Regions from separate parts of the Pseudomonas sp. SDT291_1_S447 genome, predicted to be linked through region 4. Evidence: predicted binding sites of a transcription regulator. Region 4 holds the regulator's gene; each other region holds the start of a gene.
The links. Region 4 encodes FliA, which starts transcription of late flagellar genes. Its sites were predicted from a motif close to CTAAAGTTTNNNNNNNNNNNGCCGNTAA; they were not measured.

Region 1 (5,131 bases), on a different contig from region 4:
GCGCAACGCAAATTCGCCCTGAAGGGCCGTAGCGCCAGCAGTCAACGCGTTCGCGTGGGGATTGTGTCACTGATACCAGACGACATCGGCCAGATGACCCGAAGCATCGCCGCCAGCGATGACTGGCAACTGGTCATTGAACAGTCCGGGCACAGGGATGTGCTGAAGCTGAGATGGGTGGCGACCGCGCAATCTCCTGCCACGACCGAAGTCGATCGGCAGCTGAGAACCGAGTTGATCGCGCATTACCCGTTGATCGCGCAACTGCAGACCGATCATCTGTTGGTCCTGCACATCGAGTGCTGCTCGCTTGAGGATCTGCCGCGCCACCCCCGCTCGGGCAAATGCCTGCGCGTGCTCGATCTGCGCTGCTATGGAACGAGGAACAAGGAGGTGCCGGATGGAACCGTTGATTCTGCGTAACTATCGCGACAGCGATGCCGAGGCCGTCAGTGTGCTGTTCCGTCAGGTGTATGGCGACCATTACGTGCAACCCCATGTCTACCTGCCGCACATGATCAGCCAGAACCACGCCGACAAACGCTGGCACTCGCTGGTCGCGGTGACCGGCGAACAGATCTGCGGGCACGCCACACTGTTTCGCGACACCCACTCACCTATCGCGGAACTGGCCCTGAGCGTGGTTCACCCTGATACCCGGGGACAAAACATTGCCACCCGCCTGGGCCAGCAACTGCTGACTCACGCACAGGCGCTGGGCTGTCACAACGTATCGATCAAGCAAGTGACTCATCATCCGTATACGCAGCGGATGGCCATCAACCTCGGTTTTCAAAACACCGGATTGCTGCCCGATTACGTCCCATCGCCATTCGGCAGCCCGGCGCCAGAGTCGATCGTTGTGGGTTGCCGCATGATTGACGGCTATCGCCGCCCGCTGCCCCGACAGACCTGGCCAGACAGTTGCCGGGACTTCATGCAGCATTTATGTCGGGCTTTCGGTACGCAGGAACGAACCAGTCGCTGGCATGGTGCAGCGATTCGTCTGGAACAACACGCTAATCGTTATGACATGTACCTCAAGCATCTGCGGCCCGCCCTGCTTGAACAGATACGCCAATTGCCCCGGCACTGGCTGATTTCGATCCGGCTCAGACTGTCACAGCAATTTGCCTGGGACCTGAGCAGGCTCGCAGCTGTCGGATTTGTCTTTACCGGGCTGGCACCCGCCGAAGGCAAGGAAGAGGGATGGCTGGCACTGTTTCACCGAGGTTACCGGCTGCGCGGGTTGACACTGCAATGCCCGCACATGCAGCAGTTACATGATCAGGCTCAGCAGCAACTCGCCCTGCACCTGAGCGAAACGCCGCGGTGACTTGAACGCATCGTGGGTCTTGCGAAATGACCCGCGCAATATGAGCGGGTCATTTTCTGTAGCCTCAAGCCTTGGCTTTGATGCCGTCTTTAGGGGGAAGCGGCGCGTTGCCTTCACCATAAGTCTTGAGGTTTTGCAGAACGTAGATCGCTTTTTTGAATTCAGGGATCAGGTTCTTGCCGTACGCGTTGCCATTGAGACCATTATTCTGGATCGCATCGAGTTGAGTCGCGAAATACTCCAGGGCGTTGAATTTGGCATCAATGTCTTTGGTCACGCCGAAACGGTCGAACTTGTCGCCGGCATTCATCAGCGTGAAAGAGGTGATCTCGGAGATCAGCCCTCGGCTGCGCAGCATGGCGCTGAGGTTGCCCATTTGCTTGACCGAGACGTTAGTCGGATCGAAGCCCTTGATATTCTTGCGCAGGCCTTGCTTGTCCATTTCGGCGACATTCAAGGCATTTGGATCGTTACCGACCATGGTGAGCATCTGCTGCACCTTGACACTTTGAGACACCTGTTTCTTCGCGCCGGTATTGCGCACCATCACGCCAGCCTTGCTCTCCCAACCGCCGACAATGCCGATTGTCATGAGAAAACTCCCTGTGAAATAAACATGAAATGTCCTTCGTTGAACCATTCGGATGCCGGGGAGTATCTACCGGCCACGTAATGGCACCAAACCTTTTCATGCATTTTTTTACAATTCTCGTACATTCTCGATACAAACCAGCAATGCCCATGGATGCTGGCTCGCGAGGCGCCCGTTACACGGTTTCGAAAAGATTTTGCGCGCTGACAGACGCGTGAGTCAGCTTCATGTATCAACGCCGATACTGACCAGTCGTCAGCGCGCGCCTTTTTAGTACGCCTGTACCTCAAGCTTCCCGATGTAGCGACGATACGTTAGGGACACCCGCACTGTTTTACCCCGCCCCTAATAAGAATCGCAGCTCAAGGACCGGTTTCCATGCCCGCATTCCGCACTATTCAGGCTCGTTACACGCTGTTTCTGGTTCTGTTCATCCTGTTGCTGTCGGTACTGACCGTGGTCGGCATCAGCCAACTGGTCGCCCCGAAACTGCGCCATACCGAAGAACAGGTAGTCCTCAACCGCATCGCCGAAGTGGCCGAGCAGATTCAGGGCGAGTTGAACAAAGTGCAGGCGCAACAGCGCAGCATCACCCAGACCATCCCGTTACTCGACAGCGCAGCCATCGACTCGGTGTTGCCGGGGCTGGTGGATCAGTACGGCGAGCTGAAAGTATTCGGCGGCGGGATCTGGCCGCTGCCGGGGCAGCGTGAGGCCGGGCGTAACAAATTCAGTACGTTCTGGCACCGCGACGCGTCGGGCAAACTGGCGGTGAACACATTCTGGAACAGCGACGCGGCGCCCAACTATTACGACCAGAGCTGGTACAAGGGTGGCATGGCCACGCCACGCGGTCAGTGCGCATGGGCAGCGGCTTACAAGGACGACGCCAGCGCCGAACCGCGCACCAACTGCGCCATGGCGATCCAGAAAAACGGTAACGCCTGGGGCGTATCGACCATTGACGTGACGCTAGGCTTCTTCAACGACCTGGTGGCTCGCAAGGAAAAAGACCTCAACGCCGAAATGCTCATCGTCGAGGCTGACGGCAAGATCATCAGTAACAGCTCGCGCATCAGTGGCCCGATCGTGCTGAAGAACATCAGCGAACTGGCCGGCACGTCGACGTTCGCCAGCCAGGTAAAAAACGGCCTGCAGAACCGTGATCAGGCGCAGCGCATCGAGTTCGACAACAACGGTGAAGCCAGCACCTTCTTCATGCGCCCGATTGAAGGTACGCCTTGGTTCCTCGCCACCGCCCTGCCGACGAAAATGCTCACGGCGCAGCGTGATGACGTCCTCAGCACCTTGAGCCTGTTGCAGATTCCGATGGTGATTTTGTTGGTGCTGCTGCAGGTGTATGCGATCCGTCAGTTGGTGCAGCGCATGAAAGCGTTGAAAGCCAACATTGATTTGCTGTCCAGCGGCGATGCCGATCTGACCCGACGCATCACCATCCGCGCCGAGGACGAACTCGGCGCGATCGGACACTCGGTCAATACCTTCATCGCCTACCTGCAAAACATGATCGGCGAAGTCACCCAGGCCACGGGGGCGATGGCGTCGAGCCTCGACAACCTGCAACGCACCTCGGCCCACACCAGCCAGATCCTGCTGCGTCACGCCTCGGAAACGGATCAGACCGTTACGGCAATTACCGAAATGAGTTCAACCGCCGAGAGCGTCGCGCAAAACGCCGCCGAGACCGCTGCGTTTACACAGCGCGCCAACGAGAACGCCGACCGTTCACGGGTGGTCGTGGGCGAGGCGACCAGCAGTGTGGTGGCGCTGATCGACGAAGTGGCCAGCGCCACACATAAAGTTGAAAACATGCAACAGGATGCGCAGCGCATCACCGAGATCCTCGGGGTGATCGGCGCGATTGCCGGCCAGACCAACCTGCTGGCCCTCAACGCGGCCATCGAAGCGGCTCGTGCCGGTGAACAAGGTCGAGGGTTTGCCGTGGTGGCCGACGAAGTCCGCGCCCTCGCCGCCCGGACCCAGGCCAGTACGTCCGAAATCAACGAAATGTTGACCCGCCTGACGCAGGGCGTGAGCTCGTCGGTCAGCGCCATGGAAAACACCCAGGCTAGCTGCCAGTCGGCCGCCGATGCCACCGCACGGGTCAACTCGGGTCTGGATGAAATGGCCGGTTCGGTCAGCCATATCAACAGCCTCAGCACGCAGATCGCCACCGCCGCCGAGCAACAAAGCGCCGTGACCGAAGAGATCAACCGCAGCATGGTGCAGATCCGCCACATGGTGGATGAACTGGTGCAGAGCGGCAAAGCCAGCGAGCTCAACACCCACCAACTGCTTGAGGCCAATAGCCGGGTGAGCGCGATCATGGGGCGTTTTAAAGTCCGTTGATCTCTGCTTCCCACAAGGGTTTTCTGCCCAACAGATAACCCTTGTGGGAGCGGGCCTGCTCGCGAAAGCAATCTTTCAGTCCCCGCTTCAGTGTTTGAGCTACCGCATTCGCGAGCAGGCTCGCTTCCACAGGTTGGTGCTGCGTTTTGCAACAACTGGAAACATTGCGTTGATGCCAGGCGGGAAAAACCGGTCAAAATGCGTTCTTTTCTGATCGTCAGCCGAGCCGAGAATCCGTTATGCGAACCCACCTGCGTCTGGTCGCCTTGAGCGCCCTGTTCATCTCCTCCCTGGCCCAGGCCGCCGATCTGATCCCGATCGAAGTCCATCGTGACGCCAATTGCGGCTGCTGCAAAAAATGGATCAGCCACCTCGAAGCCAACGGCTTCAAAGTCGAAGATCACGTCGAAAGCGACATGAGCAGCTTCAAGCAACAACATGGCGTTCCTCCGCGTCTGGCCTCGTGCCACACCGCAATCATCAACGGCAAATTCGTCGAAGGCCACGTGCCGGCGGAGCAGGTATTGGCCCTGAGCAAGCGTGACGATCTGCTCGGCGTCGCCGCACCGGGTATGCCGATGGGCTCGCCGGGCATGGAAATGGACGGCATGAGCGATGCCTATCAGGTCATCGGCCTGAAGAAGGATGGCGCTGACGTCGTCGTGGCGGATTACCCGGCCCATTGATCGGCGCCGCTTACTTCGGGCTGTTCTTTGCCGCGTTCGGTGCAGCGACCCTGTTGCCGCTGCAGTCCGAGGCAGTGCTGGTCGGTTTGATCGTCAGCGAGCGCTACTGGCTCTGGGGCCTGCTCGCGGTGGCGACGTTGGGCAACG
Region 2 (5,131 bases), on a different contig from region 4:
AGCCAACCATGGTGCCCAGCCCCAGTGCGATGGCCACGGCGATCTTCACCCACAGCGGAATAAACCGCGTGGCGTTGTCGATCTGTTGCTTGAACAGTTGCAGTTTGCCGCTGGTGTCGGCGTCGAAATTGCCGACCTTGTTTTTGTCCATCAGGCGAATGCTTTCGCTGGCCAGGTACATGTCGTTACGCACGTTGCCCATGGCTTCAGCCGGGACTTTTGCCAGCGAACCGTAGCCTTTGACTTCTTCACCGATGTGCCCGGTGAGAGCGGCGAGGGCGGGGATCAGTTGCGGCGTGGCGTCCTTGCTGCGCACGTAATCGGAGAGCACCGCACGCGGATCGGCGGGCGTCGGCAGCGGTGCACTTTTCACCAGTGCTTGCTGGGTGACTTGTGCCACGGCGGCGAACTGCAGCGATTGCTCTTCCGGCATGGTGCGGTTCAAGGCGTAGGCCATCGGCAGTGTGCCGACCAGAATCAGCATGATCAGGCCCATGCCTTTCTGGCCGTCGTTGGAGCCGTGAGCGAATGACACGCCGGTGCAGGTCAGAATCAGCAGACCGCGAATCCACCACGGCGGTGGGGTGTTGCCTTCCGGCGCTTTATACAGCGAACGATTCTTCACGAACGCACGCAGCGCCAGCAGCAACAGCGCCGCGCAACCGAAACCTACCAGCGGCGAGAGCAGCAAGGCGTAACCGATTTTGGTCGCTTGCGCCCAATCGACGCCGCTGGTGCCGTCGCGGCCATGCATCAAGGCATTGGCCACACCGACACCGATGATCGAACCGATCAGCGTATGCGAAGACGACGCCGGCAAACCCAGCCACCAGGTGCCGAGGTTCCACAGGATCGCCGCGATCAGCAGGGCGAAAATCATCGAGAAACCGGCGGAGGAACCGACCTGCAGAATCAACTCCACCGGCAGCAAAGCGATGATGCCGAACGCCACCGCGCCGCTCGAAAGCAGCACGCCGAGAAAGTTGAAGAACCCCGACCAGACCACCGCGACATTGGGTGGCAGCGAGTGGGTGTAGATCACCGTTGCGACGGCGTTGGCGGTGTCGTGGAAACCGTTGACGAACTCAAAGCCCAGCGCAATCAACAGCGCCACACCGAGCAGCAGAAACGGCGTCCACGTGGTGACCACCGTGCCGAGTTCGTGCATGTCGTGCATCAGGCTGTAGGCGGTGAACAGCATCCCCATCGCCAGCACGGCGAAAAAGATCACGTAGGTGAATGGGCCGGTTTTCTTGTCGAGGGCAGGCCTGCCGCTGGCGGCGGACGCGGGGCTGGCGGTCAGGGAGGGAGTAGCCATGAGCGGACAATCCTGAGCGAGGGAAGGAATGTCGCCCATGATCGTTGCAGAATGTTACAGAGAGACTGCGTCAGGTCAGTGTTTGGGGTTTTAGCTCCACCGCTGATCCGAAGACTGAAGAAGATCCCTGTGGGAGCGCGGTGGCAATGCGTTTTGTGGTCAGTAATCGCCTCTTTTACGAAACGCCCAACGCCCGGCAATCACGGTAAACGTCGCCACCAGCGCGACCAATATCCAGAACCCTTCCGGATCCTGCGACAACGGCACGCCACCCACATTCATTCCGAAAAAACCGGCAATGATGTTGATCGGCAACGCGAGCACAGTCACCACCGTCAGAGTAAACAGCGTGCGGTTGCTTTGTTCGTTGAGGTTGGCGGCGATCTCTTCCTGCAACAGTTTGATCCGCTCGCCGAGGGCGGTGAGGTCGTTGATGATCAGCGCAAACTCCTCGGTGGATTTGCGCAGCTCCTTGACGTCCTCCTTCTGCAACCAGGGCGGCGGCCGGTTGAGCAGACGCAATAACGAACCCGGTTCCAGTGCCAACAGCCGTTGCAGACGCACCAGCACCCGCCGGTTGGCACCGAGTTCGGCGCGATTGGTCGACAGCCGCGAGGAAAGCAATTCGTCCTCGACCTGGTCGACGCTCATGCTGGTCTTGCGCACGATCTGCGTCAGCACTTCACCTTGATCGCGCAGCAGGTGCACGAGCAATTCCGAGGGCGAACGAAAGCGTTCGCCAGCCTTCACAGACGAGCGCAATTTGTCCACCGAGTGCAGCGGTTGCAGACGTGCACTGACGATCAGTTTGCTGCGCACACAGACCCACAGTGTCGACACGTCCGAAGAGACCATGCTGCTGAGGTTGAACACCACATCGTTAACCACCGCCAGCAACGCCGAGTCGACATGCTCGATACGTGTCGAACGCGAGCCTTCGTGCAGCGCCTCGAAAAACTCTTCGGGCAATTGCAGATGACTTTTCATCCAGCGCTCGCACGCCGCATGCGCCAGATTGAGGTGCAGCCAAAGGAATTCACCGCTGTCGCTGTCGTCCTGCAAACAGCGCAATGCCGTCGCCGAATCGACTTCGCGGCCACGTTCGCCGGGCAGGAAACGAAAGCCGTAGAGCAGGCCAAACAGATCAGGATCGCGATGACTGATGTCGAGGCTGTGGTTCATGACGGCTCGCTGCGAGGAGGGCATCCGGGGCGGGTTTTACAGATTCACCTGAGCCGCATCATCGCAATGTCACATGACGTTTTTGTGACAGCAAAGTGACGTCAAATCAGCGACTTACCGACGGTCGGATTTTCTTCAAGAAGCGCTCTGGTGCGCCGATCACGCTTGGGTTACGTTGCGCGCGCTTGGCCATGAGCCAAGGCTCGCCGACATGGATGTCCGGCAAAATTTCACGCCTTACCGGGCGTGCCTCATCCCTGTCTTGAGTATCTTGCGATGCTGCAAAAATCCCTGAGAGCGCAAATTCTCGCCTTGCTGAGCGGCAGCCTGCTGGCGGTGCTGTTGATTGCGCTGGCCTGTTTTCATTTCCTGTCCAACGGCGTGCAAAGCTACAGCCAATTGATCGCCGGTCCCCTGCACACCTCGCAACTGATCGACGAAGCCAACCTGCAATTCAAGGTGCAGGTGCAGGAATGGAAAAACGTGTTGTTGCGTGGCAAACAACCGGCGGATCTGGCCAAGTATTGGGGTCAGTTCGAAGATCGCCAGCGCGATGTGCAGAAGATCCTCGGAGAACTGGCCGGGCAGAAAGGCATCGAGCCGAGTCTGAAAAACCGCATCGAACGTTTGCGTGATGAGCATCGTCAGTTGGGTTCTGCGTATCAGAAGGGACGTGATGCCTACGTGGCCGCCGGTGGTGATCCGACGGTGGGTGACGCGGCGGTCAAAGGCGTTGACCGTGCCGCCAGTGATCAGATGAGCGAACTGGTCGCCGAGTTGCGCAAGCAAGGCACCGCGCAGTCGGCGCTGATCAGTGCCGAGGCTGATCGCACCGTGTGGCTGGGGCTGCTGGTGATGCTCGCGTCGGGTCTGCTGATCGGTTTGTTGAGCCTGTGGCTGGTCAACCGCAACCTGGTCGAGCCGATCCGCAAACTCATCGATTACGTCACCCAATTGAGCCGAGGCAAACTGGCCGAACGTGTGGTCAGTGACCGCCAGGACGAGCTGGGCAATCTCGCCGCTGCGGCCAACACCCTGCGTGATTTCCTCGCCGACACCTTCACCCGTTTGCAACGCAGCGCGTCGGATCTGGACAGCGCCAGCGGTGAGTTGAACGCGATCGCCACGATCATGGCCGGCGGCACCAACGAGCAGTTCAATCGCACCGATCAAGTGGCCACGGCGATGAACGAAATGTCCGCCACTGCGCAGGAAGTGGCCCGCCACGCCGCTGATGCTGCGCGTGCTGCCGACGATGCTGACCAGTCTGCCCAACAGGGTGAAAAGGTCATGCAGAGCACCATCCACTCGATCACCCAGATGCGCGGCGAAATCGCCAACACCGCTACGGTGATCCGTCGTCTGGAAGCCGACAGCGGTCGTATCGGCAAAGTGCTGGAAGTGATTCGTGGCATCGCCGAACAGACCAACCTGCTGGCGCTCAACGCTGCGATCGAAGCGGCGCGCGCCGGTGAGGCCGGGCGTGGTTTTGCTGTGGTTGCCGATGAAGTGCGCAACCTCGCACAGCGCACCGCCGAGTCGATCATCGAGATCAACCAGATCATTCAGAGCGTGCAAACCGGTGCGGTGGACGCGGCGCAAGCCATCGACAGCGGCCAGACGCGCAGTGACGAAAGCGTTGAGCAGGTGACCCAGGCCGGTGCGATGCTGGAGCGCATCACCCACGCCGTGGAAGCGATCCGCGACATGAACCGTCAGATCGCTACCGCTGCTGAAGAGCAGACCTCGGTGGCCGAAGACATCTCGCGCAATCTCACCGAAATCACTTCGATCGCCAGCACCAACCTCGACAATGTGCAGCGCACCGAAAGCGCCAGCCAGAACCTGCATGGTCTGTCCGGGCAACTGAATGAAGTCACCGCGCGTCTGAGCGCCTGAGGCCATTGACTGTGTACCGATTCGGATACCGAGTCGGTACACAGTCGATCTCAAATTGATGCGGCCAGTGTCGATGACCGGTTATCTATAACCGGCATTGGAGCCTTTTCATGGTCAGCATCACTACTGTTTCGATCAATCAGACCGTCACGACACCGACCAGCAAAACGTCAATCAGTGACGTTGGTGACGACACGTCTACTTCAGCAACCGCCAGCACGGGCGCTACGCCCGATACCGGTAAGGTCGCCGCCGGTGGTGGGGCGGCGCCGGCGGGTGACAGCAGTTCCAGCAGCAGCGAAGAATCGGATTCGGTGAAAGAACTGCGCAAGCAGATTGCCGAACTGCAGAAGCAATTGCAGGAAGAACAGCAAGCGTTGCAAGCGGCGCAGGCGAAGCAGGAAAGTTCGGATGCCAAGGCTGCGGAAGTAGCCGCCGCACAAGCGCAGATCAGCGCTACCTCGGCCTCCCTGTCAACCGCTACCGCCTCGCTGTTGCAGGCGTTGCAGGATTCCGATTCGAGCACCTCGGGTTCGCTGGTCAGCACCTCGGCGTGATGCCCTTTCCCCTCACCCTAGCCCTCTCCCAAGGGAGAGGGGACTGACCGTGGTGACTATTCGAGGTACGCCGACCTGAAATATCGAGTCGCACTCAGGTCCTTGTTGTTTTCCTGATCGGCTGCAAGATTGCGAGGCTAACCCAGGTCTTGAATGACCCCCGATCGGCTTTCTA
Region 3 (5,131 bases), on a different contig from region 4:
GCGGGGTATCCGGCAGTGACGGGGGCGGCGAGGCGCAACCGGCCAGCATCCCGACGAGTACCAGCAGAGCAAGCAGCGGTTTGAGTGACATGCATCGTCCTTGAAGTCGGTCGGCAGAATTAGCTGCGCAGTTTATCTGAACCCGAAGAAGCCCCGCTGGAAACCCTCAAGGCATCACCGGATCGGGTGCAACGCTGACCGAAAACCGCTCGCGATAGGCTTGCGGCGTCACGCCAATCGCCCGCAGGAAACTGCGGCGCAGCGTTTCTTCGCTACCAAAACCGCAATTGGCCGCGATGCGTTTCACCGGCAAACCGGTATCACTGAGCAAGCGCCGGGCGGTTTCGACGCGGATCAATTCGATCGCCCGCGCCGGGGTCTGACCGGTGTCGGCGCGGTAATGGCGGACGAAGCTGCGTTCGCTCATGCCCGCCTGCTCGGCCAGGGTCGGGACGCCGAGGTCGCAGGTGAGGTTCTCGGCGATCCACGCATGTAACTCATCAAAACGATTGCCCTGATTCTGCAACGACAAGGTCACGCTGAATTGCGATTGCCCGCCCGGACGTTTGAGGAACACCACCAGATGGCGGGCGACGTCCAGGGCGATGTCGCTGCCCAGATCCTCTTCAACCATCGCCAGTGCCAGATCGATGCCAGCGGTGACACCCGCCGAGGTCCATACCGGGCCGTCGGTGATGAAAATCGGATTGGCCTCGACTTGCAGTTTCGGATGTTGCTGCGCCAATTGTTCGCAACGGGTCCAGTGGGTGACGACGCGACGACCGTCGAGCCAGCCACTGGCCGCGAGCAAAAATGCCCCGGTGCACACTGACGCTACGCGCCGACATTTCGCCGCATGTTCGCGCACCCAATCCACCAACGCCACATCTTCGGCGGCAGGATAAATGCCCCAGCCACCGGCGATGATCAGCGTGTCGCTGGGCTCCAGCGGTAGCGGTTCGGCCAATACCGCCAGCCCCGCCGAGGACATCACCGCCCCGCCCTCGCTGGCAATCACCGACGGCGCATAGGGCACGGGCAAACCGCGTTGACGACAGAGGTCATTGGCCGAAGCAAACACCTGCAACGGCCCGGTGACGTCGAGAATCTGCATATTGGCGAACGCGAGTACGTGGATGGCTTTGGGCATTTGGCGTAATTCGTGGGGTGATTGGCGTATGCGCCAGAACCTACGCGCCTACAGTGAAGCCGTCCACCCCTTTTAATGGAGTAAGCACGATGACGTTGCAGATCGGTTTTCTGTTGTTTCCGCAGGTTCAGCAACTCGACCTGACCGGGCCTTATGACGTGCTCGCCTCGTTGCCGGGCGTGCAGGTGCATCTGATCTGGAAGGATCTGATGCCGGTCACCGCCAGCGCCGGTCTGTTGCTGAAACCGACCACCACGTTCGAGGACTGCCCGTGTCTGGATGTGATCTGCATTCCCGGTGGCGGCGGTGTCGGGCCGTTGATGGAAGACGCGCAGACGCTGGACTTCATCAAACGCCAGGCTCTTCAAGCGAAGTATGTGACCTCGGTCTGCACCGGCTCGCTGGTCCTTGGCGCAGCGGGTTTGCTGCAAGGCAAACGGGCGACCACGCATTGGGCGTATCACGATCTGCTGCCGACGCTGGGGGCGATCGCGGTGAAGGATCGGGTGGTGCGTGACGGCAATCTGTTTACCGGTGGCGGGATTACGGCGGGGATTGATTTTGCCTTGGTATTGGCTGAAGAGTTGGTGGGTGCCGACGCGGCGCAACTGATTCAGTTGCAATTGGAATACGCTCCGGCACCGCCGTTCAACGCGGGCAGCCCGGAGACTGCGCCGGGTGCGATTGTCGATGAGGCACGTTTGCGTGCAGCGCCATCGCTGAAGCTGCGCACGGAAATCACCGAGCGTGCGGCGGCGAAACTTAACCTGCGCTGATTCCCAGCCATCCACAAAAACCCTTGCTGGAATACTAATCCCCTGTGGGAGCGAGCTTGCTCGCGAATGCGGTGTATCAGTCGAAACAACTATTGCCTGTCAAACCGCTTTCGCGAGCAAGCTCGCTCCCACATTGGGATTTATGTTTGGCCAACGGTATCGGAGTTGTCCCGCTTTACCGCCACACCTTCACTTGTCCCCACGCCCCCACCCGTGTAGAAAGCCCCTCCACACATTCTGCACAGGGACTTTCGATGAAGGCTTTGCCATGGCTCTATCTGGCGCTTCTCAGCCTCGGTTACGGATGGGCGCTGAGCTTCGGTCAGCTCGGTTGGCTCGCTTTGATTTCCGTTGGATTACTGGTGTTCGCAGGTTTTGCCGTGCGCCAACAACAGGTGCCGGTTGCGCGGTTTCTCGGTCATGGCCTGTTCATCGTGCTGGCCTTGGCGCTGGCGTTGCACTGGTTGCCGGGGTTTGCCAACGGGCGCGCCATCGATCCGCAGCGCTTCACCGACAATGCCGTGCCGTTCTCGATGTACCTGAATCTCGATAAACCGTTGATTGGCTTCTGGCTGCTACTGGTCTGCCCGTGGATTGTCGGGCGCCGTTCATTGCGTCTGAGCGTGTACGCCACCGCCCTCGCTCTGACTCTCAGTGCGATTCTGGCTCTCGGCGGCGCACTGTTGCTGGGCGTGATCGCTTGGGCGCCTAAATGGCCGGATCAGGCATGGTTGTGGGTGCTGAACAACCTACTGCTGGTGACCTTGGTCGAAGAAGCGCTGTTTCGCGGCTATATACAGGGCGGCCTCAGCCAGCGTTTCAAACATCTGCCTTACGGTGAAAATCTCGCCCTGCTGCTGGCCTCGCTGCTGTTTGGTCTGGTGCATGTCGGCGCAGGCTGGACCTGGGTGTTGCTGGCAGGCCTGGCGGGTGTCGGCTATGGTCTGGCCTACCGTTTTGGCGGACTCGGCGCGGCGATCGCGACGCATTTCGGCCTGAACCTGCTGCATTTCGGCTTGTTCACTTATCCGATGCTCGCCGGCTGAAGCAAGCGCCGTTTTGCGACGCTGTGCTGATTATTGAAAAAAAATTTCAATAATCAGCTGTCACCGCCGACAACCTTTCAAAGCCTTGCGGATTGAAAAACCATGCGTAACAACCAGCCCATTACACAACGCGAACGGACTTTCCCGGCTCAGCAGCGGTTGATCTCCACAACTGATGCCAAGGGCGTGATCACCTACTGCAACGACGCTTTCGTCGAGATCAGCGGGTTTTCGCGTGAAGAGCTGATCCGTGCGCCGCACAACCTGGTCCGTCACCCCGACGTCCCGGCTGCGGTGTTTTCGCACATGTGGGGCACATTGAAACAAGGCTTGCCATGGATGGGCATTGTCAAGAATCGCTGCAAGACCGGTGACCATTACTGGGTTAACGCCTACGTAACACCGGTGTTCGACGGCAATCAGGTGGTCGGTTACGAGTCGGTGCGGATCAAACCCACCGCCGAGCAGATCCGCCGTGCCGAAGCGCTCTACCAACGCATCAACCAAGGCAAGTCGGCGATCCCTTCCAGCGACAAATGGCTGCCGGTGCTGCAAGACTGGCTGCCGTTCATTCTGGTCAGCCAACTGAGCTTCGTGATCGGCGCGACCCTGAACTCGCAGTGGGGCTTCGCCCTCGCCGCCGGTCTGTCGGTGCCACTGGGCCTGATGGGCCTGCAATGGCAGCAACGCGGGCTCAAGCGCCTGCTGCGTCTGGCCGAGCAGACCACCTCCGACCCGCTGATCGCGCAGATGTACACCGACAGCCGTGGCGCCCAGGCGCGTCTGGAAATGTCGATTCTCAGCCAGGAAGCACGCCTGAAAACCTGCCTGACCCGCCTGCAGGACACCGCCGAGCACCTGACCGATCAGGCCAAGCAGTCCGACGCCCTGGCGCACAACAGCTCCACCGGCCTGGAACGTCAGCGCGTGGAAACCGAACAGGTCGCCACCGCCGTCAACCAGATGGCCGCGACCACTCAGGAAGTCGCCAGCCACGTACAGCGCACTGCTGACGCCACTCAGGAAGCCAATCGCCTGACCGGTCGCGGTCGTGACATCGCCGGGGAAACCCGCGAAGCCATTCAGCGTTTGTCCGTGGTGGTTGGGGAAACCGGTCTGACCGTGACCCAACTGGCCAAGGACAGCGACGAAATCGGCGGCGTGGTCGACGTGATCAAAGGCATCGCCGACCAGACCAACCTGCTCGCCCTGAACGCTGCGATTGAAGCAGCGCGTGCCGGTGAGATGGGCCGTGGTTTTGCGGTGGTGGCTGACGAAGTGCGTCAACTGGCGCAGCGCACCAGCGAATCGACCGGGCAGATTCACGCCCTGATCGCCAAGTTGCAGCAGACAGCTTCAAGTGCCGTGCAAACCATGGAAGCCGGGCATCGCCAGGCCGAAGAAGGTGTGGCGCGGGTGCTGGAAGCGGATCAGGCGTTGGTCGGGATCAGTGAAGCGGTGGCCAACATCACCGACATGACCACACAGATTGCTGCGGCGACGGAAGAGCAAAGTGCGGTGGCTGAGGAGATCAGCCGCAACATCAGCAATATTTCGGAGCTGGCCGATCAGACGTCGGAGCAGGCGCATAACTCGGCGTTGTTGAGTGAAGAACTGACCAAAACGGCGAATACGCAGTACTCGTTGGTGGAGCGGTTTAACCGCTGATTGAACTGGCGATAACAAAAAACCCGGATGGCGAGAGCTTCCGGGTTTTTTGTTGCCTGTATGAAATGGACGTTGTTGGGCAGGCCGCTTTCGCAACAAGCGCTGGCCATGCAGGAACCTCGACGATCACGTCACTTCGCGGAAGGCGTTTAAGACCAACCCAAGATGCGTTTAAAGCACACATTGCTGCACCACCTTAAGCCTACAGACCCTCTCGCCATTGCCTACATCAACGACAGAATCCGCTGGCTTGTACGCTTGGCGCACGGACTCTATCGTGACCTTGTTACAAAAAAACGCGAAACGATTTGGAGAAAAGGCTTCCTCAGAGGAATGCCTGTTCTATAGAACGTTTTTTAATCCGCCCCGTTACTCAATACGCAAATCTCAACAATCTCCCACAACTTATTCAGGCATTAAACTTAAAAAAGAGGATTGGATCATGTTCAAAAGAAACAAATACGTCACTCACGATAAAACAAGCCGCCCTT
Region 4 (5,131 bases):
TTCGATGCGTTTTGAATTGAACAGCCTGCGCGAGCTGATGGAAGTTCAGCTCGGCACTCTGGCCTGGAATCAGCTGCAAGGCAGCCGCCCGGCGCAAGCCAACCTGTATCGCCGTCTGCAACGTATCGGTCTGTCCGGCCCGTTGTCGCGCGATCTGCTGGCGATGATCACTGATATCGAAGAACCCCGTCAGGCCTGGCGCATGTTGCTCGCGCACCTGGCGCGGATGATTGCCGTGCCGGAAGTCGAGCCGCTGGAAGAGGGCGGTGTCATCGCCATGGTCGGCCCTGCCGGCATGGGCAAGACCACTACACTCGCCAAGCTTGCCGCGCGTTATGTGCTGAAATACGGCGCGCAGAATGTCGCGCTGGTGAGCATGGACAGTTTCCGCATCGGCGCTCAGGAACAACTGAAGACGCTGGGCCGCATTCTCAATGTGCCGGTGACTCACGTCGATCCGGGCCAATCGCTGGTGCAGGCGCTGGATCCACTGCTGCGCAAACGCGTGGTATTGATTGATACTGCCGGCCTGCAAGCCAGTGATCCGGCGCTGCGCATGCAGCTGGAAAGTCTGGCCGGACGTGGCATTCGATCAAAAAATTATCTGGTCTTGGCAACCACCAGCCAGAAACAGGTTCTAACCGCCGCTTATCACAGTTACAAGCGTTGCGGGCTAGCCGGGTGCATCCTGACTAAACTGGATGAAACGGCCAGCCTTGGCGAAGTGTTGAGCCTGGCGATCAGTCATGAATTGCCGGTCGCGTACCTGACCGATGGCCCACGGATTCCGGATGATTTGCATCTGCCGCGCCGTCATCAACTGGTCAGCCGCGCCGTCAGCGTGCAAATGCAGGAAGAACCCAGCGAAGAAGCCATGGCTGACATGTTCGCTGATATCTATCACAGCCCGACCAAGCAGGTAGGCTGAGGTATTCATGAACAGTTTTTGTACCTACATCGATGGTCTGCCATGCATTGTTCCGGTTGTGAACGCGCAGCCAGTAATGTGGCCTCCGTCTATGCAAGACAAGGTAAAGAAATAACATGGGCAGCATGCATCCCGTACAGGTGATCGCGGTGACCGGCGGCAAAGGTGGCGTCGGCAAGACTAACGTGTCAGTGAACTTGTCGCTGGCGCTGGCAGAGCTTGGCCGTCGGGTCATGCTGCTGGACGCCGACCTCGGTCTGGCGAACGTTGACGTATTGTTGGGGCTGACCCCTAAACGCACGCTGGCCGACGTCATCGAAGGCCGTTGCGAGTTGCGCGACGTGCTGTTGCAAGGCCCCGGTGGCATCCGCATCGTCCCGGCCGCGTCCGGCACGCAAAGCATGGTGCACCTGAGCCCGGCGCAACACGCCGGTCTGATTCAGGCGTTCAGCGACATCGGCGACAATCTCGACGTACTGGTGATCGACACCGCTGCGGGTATTGGTGACTCGGTAGTCAGTTTTGTTCGCGCCGCGCAGGAAGTGTTGCTGGTGGTCTGCGACGAGCCAACCTCGATCACCGACGCTTACGCGCTGATCAAGTTGCTCAACCGCGATTACGGCATGAACCGCTTCCGCGTGCTGGCCAACATGGCGCAGAGCCCGCAGGAAGGGCGCAACCTGTTCGCCAAGTTGACCAAGGTCACGGATCGCTTCCTTGACGTCGCTCTACAATACGTCGGCGCCGTGCCTTACGACGAAAGCGTGCGTAAAGCGGTGCAGAAGCAGCGTGCGGTGTACGAAGCCTTTCCGCGTTCCAAGTGCGCACTGGCGTTCAAGGCGATCGCGCAGAAGGTCGACACCTGGCCGCTGCCCGCCAACCCGCGTGGCCACCTTGAGTTTTTCGTCGAGCGCCTCGTGCAGCAAACGGCAGGGCCCGTGCTATGACAGCAAGCGGTATGAACTACTACAAGAAGTCGGCACGTGACGCGCAGTACGAGTTGATCGAGCGTTACGCGCCACTGGTCAAGCGCATTGCCTACCACTTGCTGGCACGCTTGCCGGCGAGTGTGCAGGTCGAAGACCTGATCCAGGCCGGGATGATCGGCCTGCTCGAAGTCTCGACCAAATATGACGCCAGCAAAGGCGCCAGTTTCGAAACGTACGCGGGCATACGAATCCGCGGCGCGATGCTCGACGAAGTGCGCAAAGGGGACTGGGCGCCACGCTCGGTTCACCGCAATACCCGGATGGTCAGCGACGCAATTCGCTCAATTGAAGCTAAAACCGGCCGTGATGCTAAAGATCACGAGGTTGCGGCCGAACTCCAATTGAGTCTCGACGATTACTACGGGATTTTGAATGACACCTTGGGCAGTCGCCTGTTCAGTTTCGACGACCTGTTGCAGGACGGCGAACACGAAGGGCTGCACGAGGATGGCGCGAGTGCTCATATGGAGCCGTCACGCGATCTGGAAGATGAACGCTTCCAGGCGGCGCTGGCGGACGCGATTGCCAATTTGCCGGAGCGTGAGCGACTGGTGTTGGCGCTGTACTACGACGAAGAGCTGAACCTCAAGGAGATCGGTGAAGTCCTTGGCGTCAGTGAATCGCGGGTCAGCCAGTTACACAGCCAGTGCGCGGCCCGTTTGCGGGGGCGTTTGGGGGAGTGGCGAGCGCGCTGAAGGCAGTGTGGGGACACTGCGAACGAGGCTGGTGCGGTGATGAACGGCACCGGTCTTGCTCTGTTGTGCTCCAGACAGTCTTTGAGTGCTGCGCCGATTGATTGAAGTGGCGCGTCCAGGTGCTGGGCGCGTTTAAGACTGCTTGGAGGTCGAATTGAACAAAGACATGAAAATCCTCATCGTTGATGACTTCTCAACGATGCGGCGGATCATCAAGAACCTGCTGCGTGATCTTGGGTTCACCAACACCGTCGAGGCTGACGATGGCGTGACTGCCATTCCAGTGCTCAACAGCGGCAGCATCGACTTTCTGGTAACGGACTGGAACATGCCGGGCATGACCGGTATCGACCTGCTGCGCCACGTGCGTGCCGATGAAAAACTCAAGCACCTGCCAGTGCTGATGGTGACTGCAGAAGCCAAGCGCGAGCAGATCATCGAGGCCGCTCAGGCCGGTGTAAACGGCTACGTAGTCAAACCTTTCACGGCTCAGGCGTTGAAAGACAAAATCGAGAAGATTTTCGAACGCATCGGCTGATGAACGCGCGGGGGAGCTATGGAGCATAACGAATCTTCACAGGGCGATTTCGAGTCGACCCTGAAAAAACACGCGGTCGAACTGGTCGAGAGCCTTGAAAAAGGCAGGTTCGGCGACGCTGTGCAACTGATCCATGAGCTCAATCAGACCCGTGACCGTGGCCTGTATCAGGAAGTGGGCAAGCTCACACGTGAACTGCACAGTGCGATCGTCAACTTCCAGATCGACCCGAACATGCCGCAGGCCGAGGAAGTGTCGCAGATCACCGACGCCACCGAACGCCTGGGCTATGTGGTCAAGCTGACGGAAGCCGCGGCCAACCGCACCATGGATCTGGTGGAAAGCGCCACGCCGGTGGTCAACAGTCTGGCTGATGAAGCGCAGACCTTGAGTGCCGATTGGGGTCGCTTCATGCGTCGCGAGGTCGGGGCTGAAGAGTTCCGTGAACTGGCGCGCCGGGTCGACGGTTTTCTGTCACGCAGCAGCACGGACAACCGTGCGGTGTCGAGCAATCTCAACGACATCCTGCTGGCCCAGGATTACCAGGACCTGACCGGTCAGGTGATCAAGCGTGTGACCCAACTGGTCACCGAAGTCGAAAGCAATTTGCTCAAACTCGTGCTCATGGCCAGTCAGGTCGACCGCTTTGCGGGCATCGAACATGACCGCGCCGCGATGCTTGCAGAAAAAGATCCACAAAAACATCTCTCGCAGGGTGAAGGTCCGCAGATTCATGCCGATAAACGAGAAGACGTTGTGTCCGGTCAGGACGATGTGGACGATTTGTTATCCAGCCTCGGGTTCTAGAGTTTTGGAATTTTAGGTTTTTTGGGTTTTTAGACCTGTAGGAGCACCCCATTAATGAGCTTCGGCGCCGATGAAGAGATCCTTCAGGATTTCCTGGTTGAGGCCGGCGAGATTCTTGAGCAACTGTCCGAACAACTGGTCGAGCTGGAAAGCCGCCCGGATGACGCAGATCTGCTCAACGCAATTTTTCGCGGTTTCCACACTGTAAAAGGGGGCGCCGGCTTCCTTCAGCTCAATGAGCTGGTGGAGTGCTGTCACATCGCCGAAAACGTGTTCGACATCCTGCGCAAGGGTGAGCGTCGCGTTGATGCAGAACTGATGGACGTTGTCCTCGAAGCACTGGACGCGGTGAACAGCATGTTCACTGAGGTTCGTGAGCGTGCGCCGATCACCGCGGCCACCCCGGAACTGCTGGCCGCCCTGGCGCGTCTGGCCGAACCGCAATCGGCGGACGAAGCCCCGGCTTCGCCAGTGGCCGAGATGATCGAAGAGCTGGTCGTCGAAGGCGACGCATCGGGCGACATCACCGATAACGAATTTGAACAGCTGCTGGACTCGCTGAACGCCGTCAAGGCTGAAGCTGAAGCCCCGGCCGCTGCTGCACCTGCGCAAACGGCCAATGAAGCCGCGAGCGATGAAATCACCGATGCCGAGTTCGAGTCGTTGCTCGATCAACTGCACGGCAAAGGCCAGTTCGCGGTGGACGCGGTTGCACCAGCGGCGGCAGCCCCTGCGGCGCCGGCCAAGGGCGACAGCTCCGACATCACCGACGACGAATTCGAAGCCCTGCTCGATCAGTTGCATGGCAAGGGCAACTTTGCCGTGGACGCGCTGGAGTCGGCGATTGCTTCGGCACCTGCGCCGGCTGCTCCAGCGGCCGCCGCGGCCGGCAGCGATCTGATCAGCGATCACGAGTTCGAATCGCTGCTCGACGAATTGCACGGTAAAGGCAAGTTTTCCGAAGTCGGCACCGCCGCTGCTGGCAGTGCTTCGACCGTCGCCACGCCTGCCGCCAAGGCACCGGCCGCTGCTGCAGCGCCCAAGCCTGCCGCCAAGCCTGAGCCAAAAGCCGAAGCGCCAAAACCGGCTGCCGCTGCTGCCCCGGCTCCGGCCCGTGCGCCGGCAACACCGCCACCGGAAAAACCGGCAAGCGAAGCCGAAACCACCGTGCGCG

Region 1: a site for FliA is predicted at 2,214-2,241, ahead of ACW9IR_RS07990 (methyl-accepting chemotaxis protein). Genes of this name have one in related genera too.
Region 2: a site for FliA is predicted at 2,635-2,662, ahead of ACW9IR_RS15965 (methyl-accepting chemotaxis protein). Genes of this name have one in related genera too.
Region 3: a site for FliA is predicted at 3,018-3,045, ahead of ACW9IR_RS09400 (methyl-accepting chemotaxis protein). Genes of this name have one in related genera too.

What each region holds. Positions count from the first base shown of each region.
Region 1 covers NZ_JBSVXS010000015.1:50,160-55,290, forward strand. Annotated here, with positions in the region: gene ACW9IR_RS07975 (phenylacetate--CoA ligase family protein) at 1-423, shown strand, start outside; gene ACW9IR_RS07980 (GNAT family N-acetyltransferase) at 401-1,336, shown strand; gene ACW9IR_RS07985 (hypothetical protein) at 1,401-1,928, opposite strand; gene ACW9IR_RS07990 (methyl-accepting chemotaxis protein) at 2,307-4,298, shown strand; gene ACW9IR_RS07995 (DUF411 domain-containing protein) at 4,538-4,984, shown strand; gene ACW9IR_RS08000 (YqaA family protein) at 4,984-5,131, shown strand, end outside.
Region 2 covers NZ_JBSVXS010000045.1:35,458-40,588, reverse strand. Annotated here, with positions in the region: gene ACW9IR_RS15975 (inorganic phosphate transporter) at 1-1,318, opposite strand, end outside; gene ACW9IR_RS15970 (transporter) at 1,478-2,500, opposite strand; gene ACW9IR_RS15965 (methyl-accepting chemotaxis protein) at 2,777-4,399, shown strand; gene ACW9IR_RS15960 (hypothetical protein) at 4,510-4,956, shown strand.
Region 3 covers NZ_JBSVXS010000019.1:39,612-44,742, reverse strand. Annotated here, with positions in the region: gene ACW9IR_RS09420 (hypothetical protein) at 1-91, opposite strand, end outside; gene ACW9IR_RS09415 (GlxA family transcriptional regulator) at 167-1,150, opposite strand; gene inhA (isonitrile hydratase) at 1,240-1,926, shown strand; gene ACW9IR_RS09405 (CPBP family intramembrane glutamic endopeptidase) at 2,181-2,972, shown strand; gene ACW9IR_RS09400 (methyl-accepting chemotaxis protein) at 3,075-4,640, shown strand.
Region 4 covers NZ_JBSVXS010000136.1:4,882-10,012, reverse strand. Annotated here, with positions in the region: gene flhF (flagellar biosynthesis protein FlhF) at 1-928, shown strand, start outside; gene fleN (flagellar synthesis regulator FleN) at 1,045-1,875, shown strand; gene fliA (RNA polymerase sigma factor FliA) at 1,872-2,612, shown strand; gene ACW9IR_RS25635 (chemotaxis response regulator CheY) at 2,779-3,150, shown strand; gene ACW9IR_RS25630 (protein phosphatase CheZ) at 3,169-3,957, shown strand; gene ACW9IR_RS25625 (chemotaxis protein CheA) at 4,012-5,131, shown strand, end outside.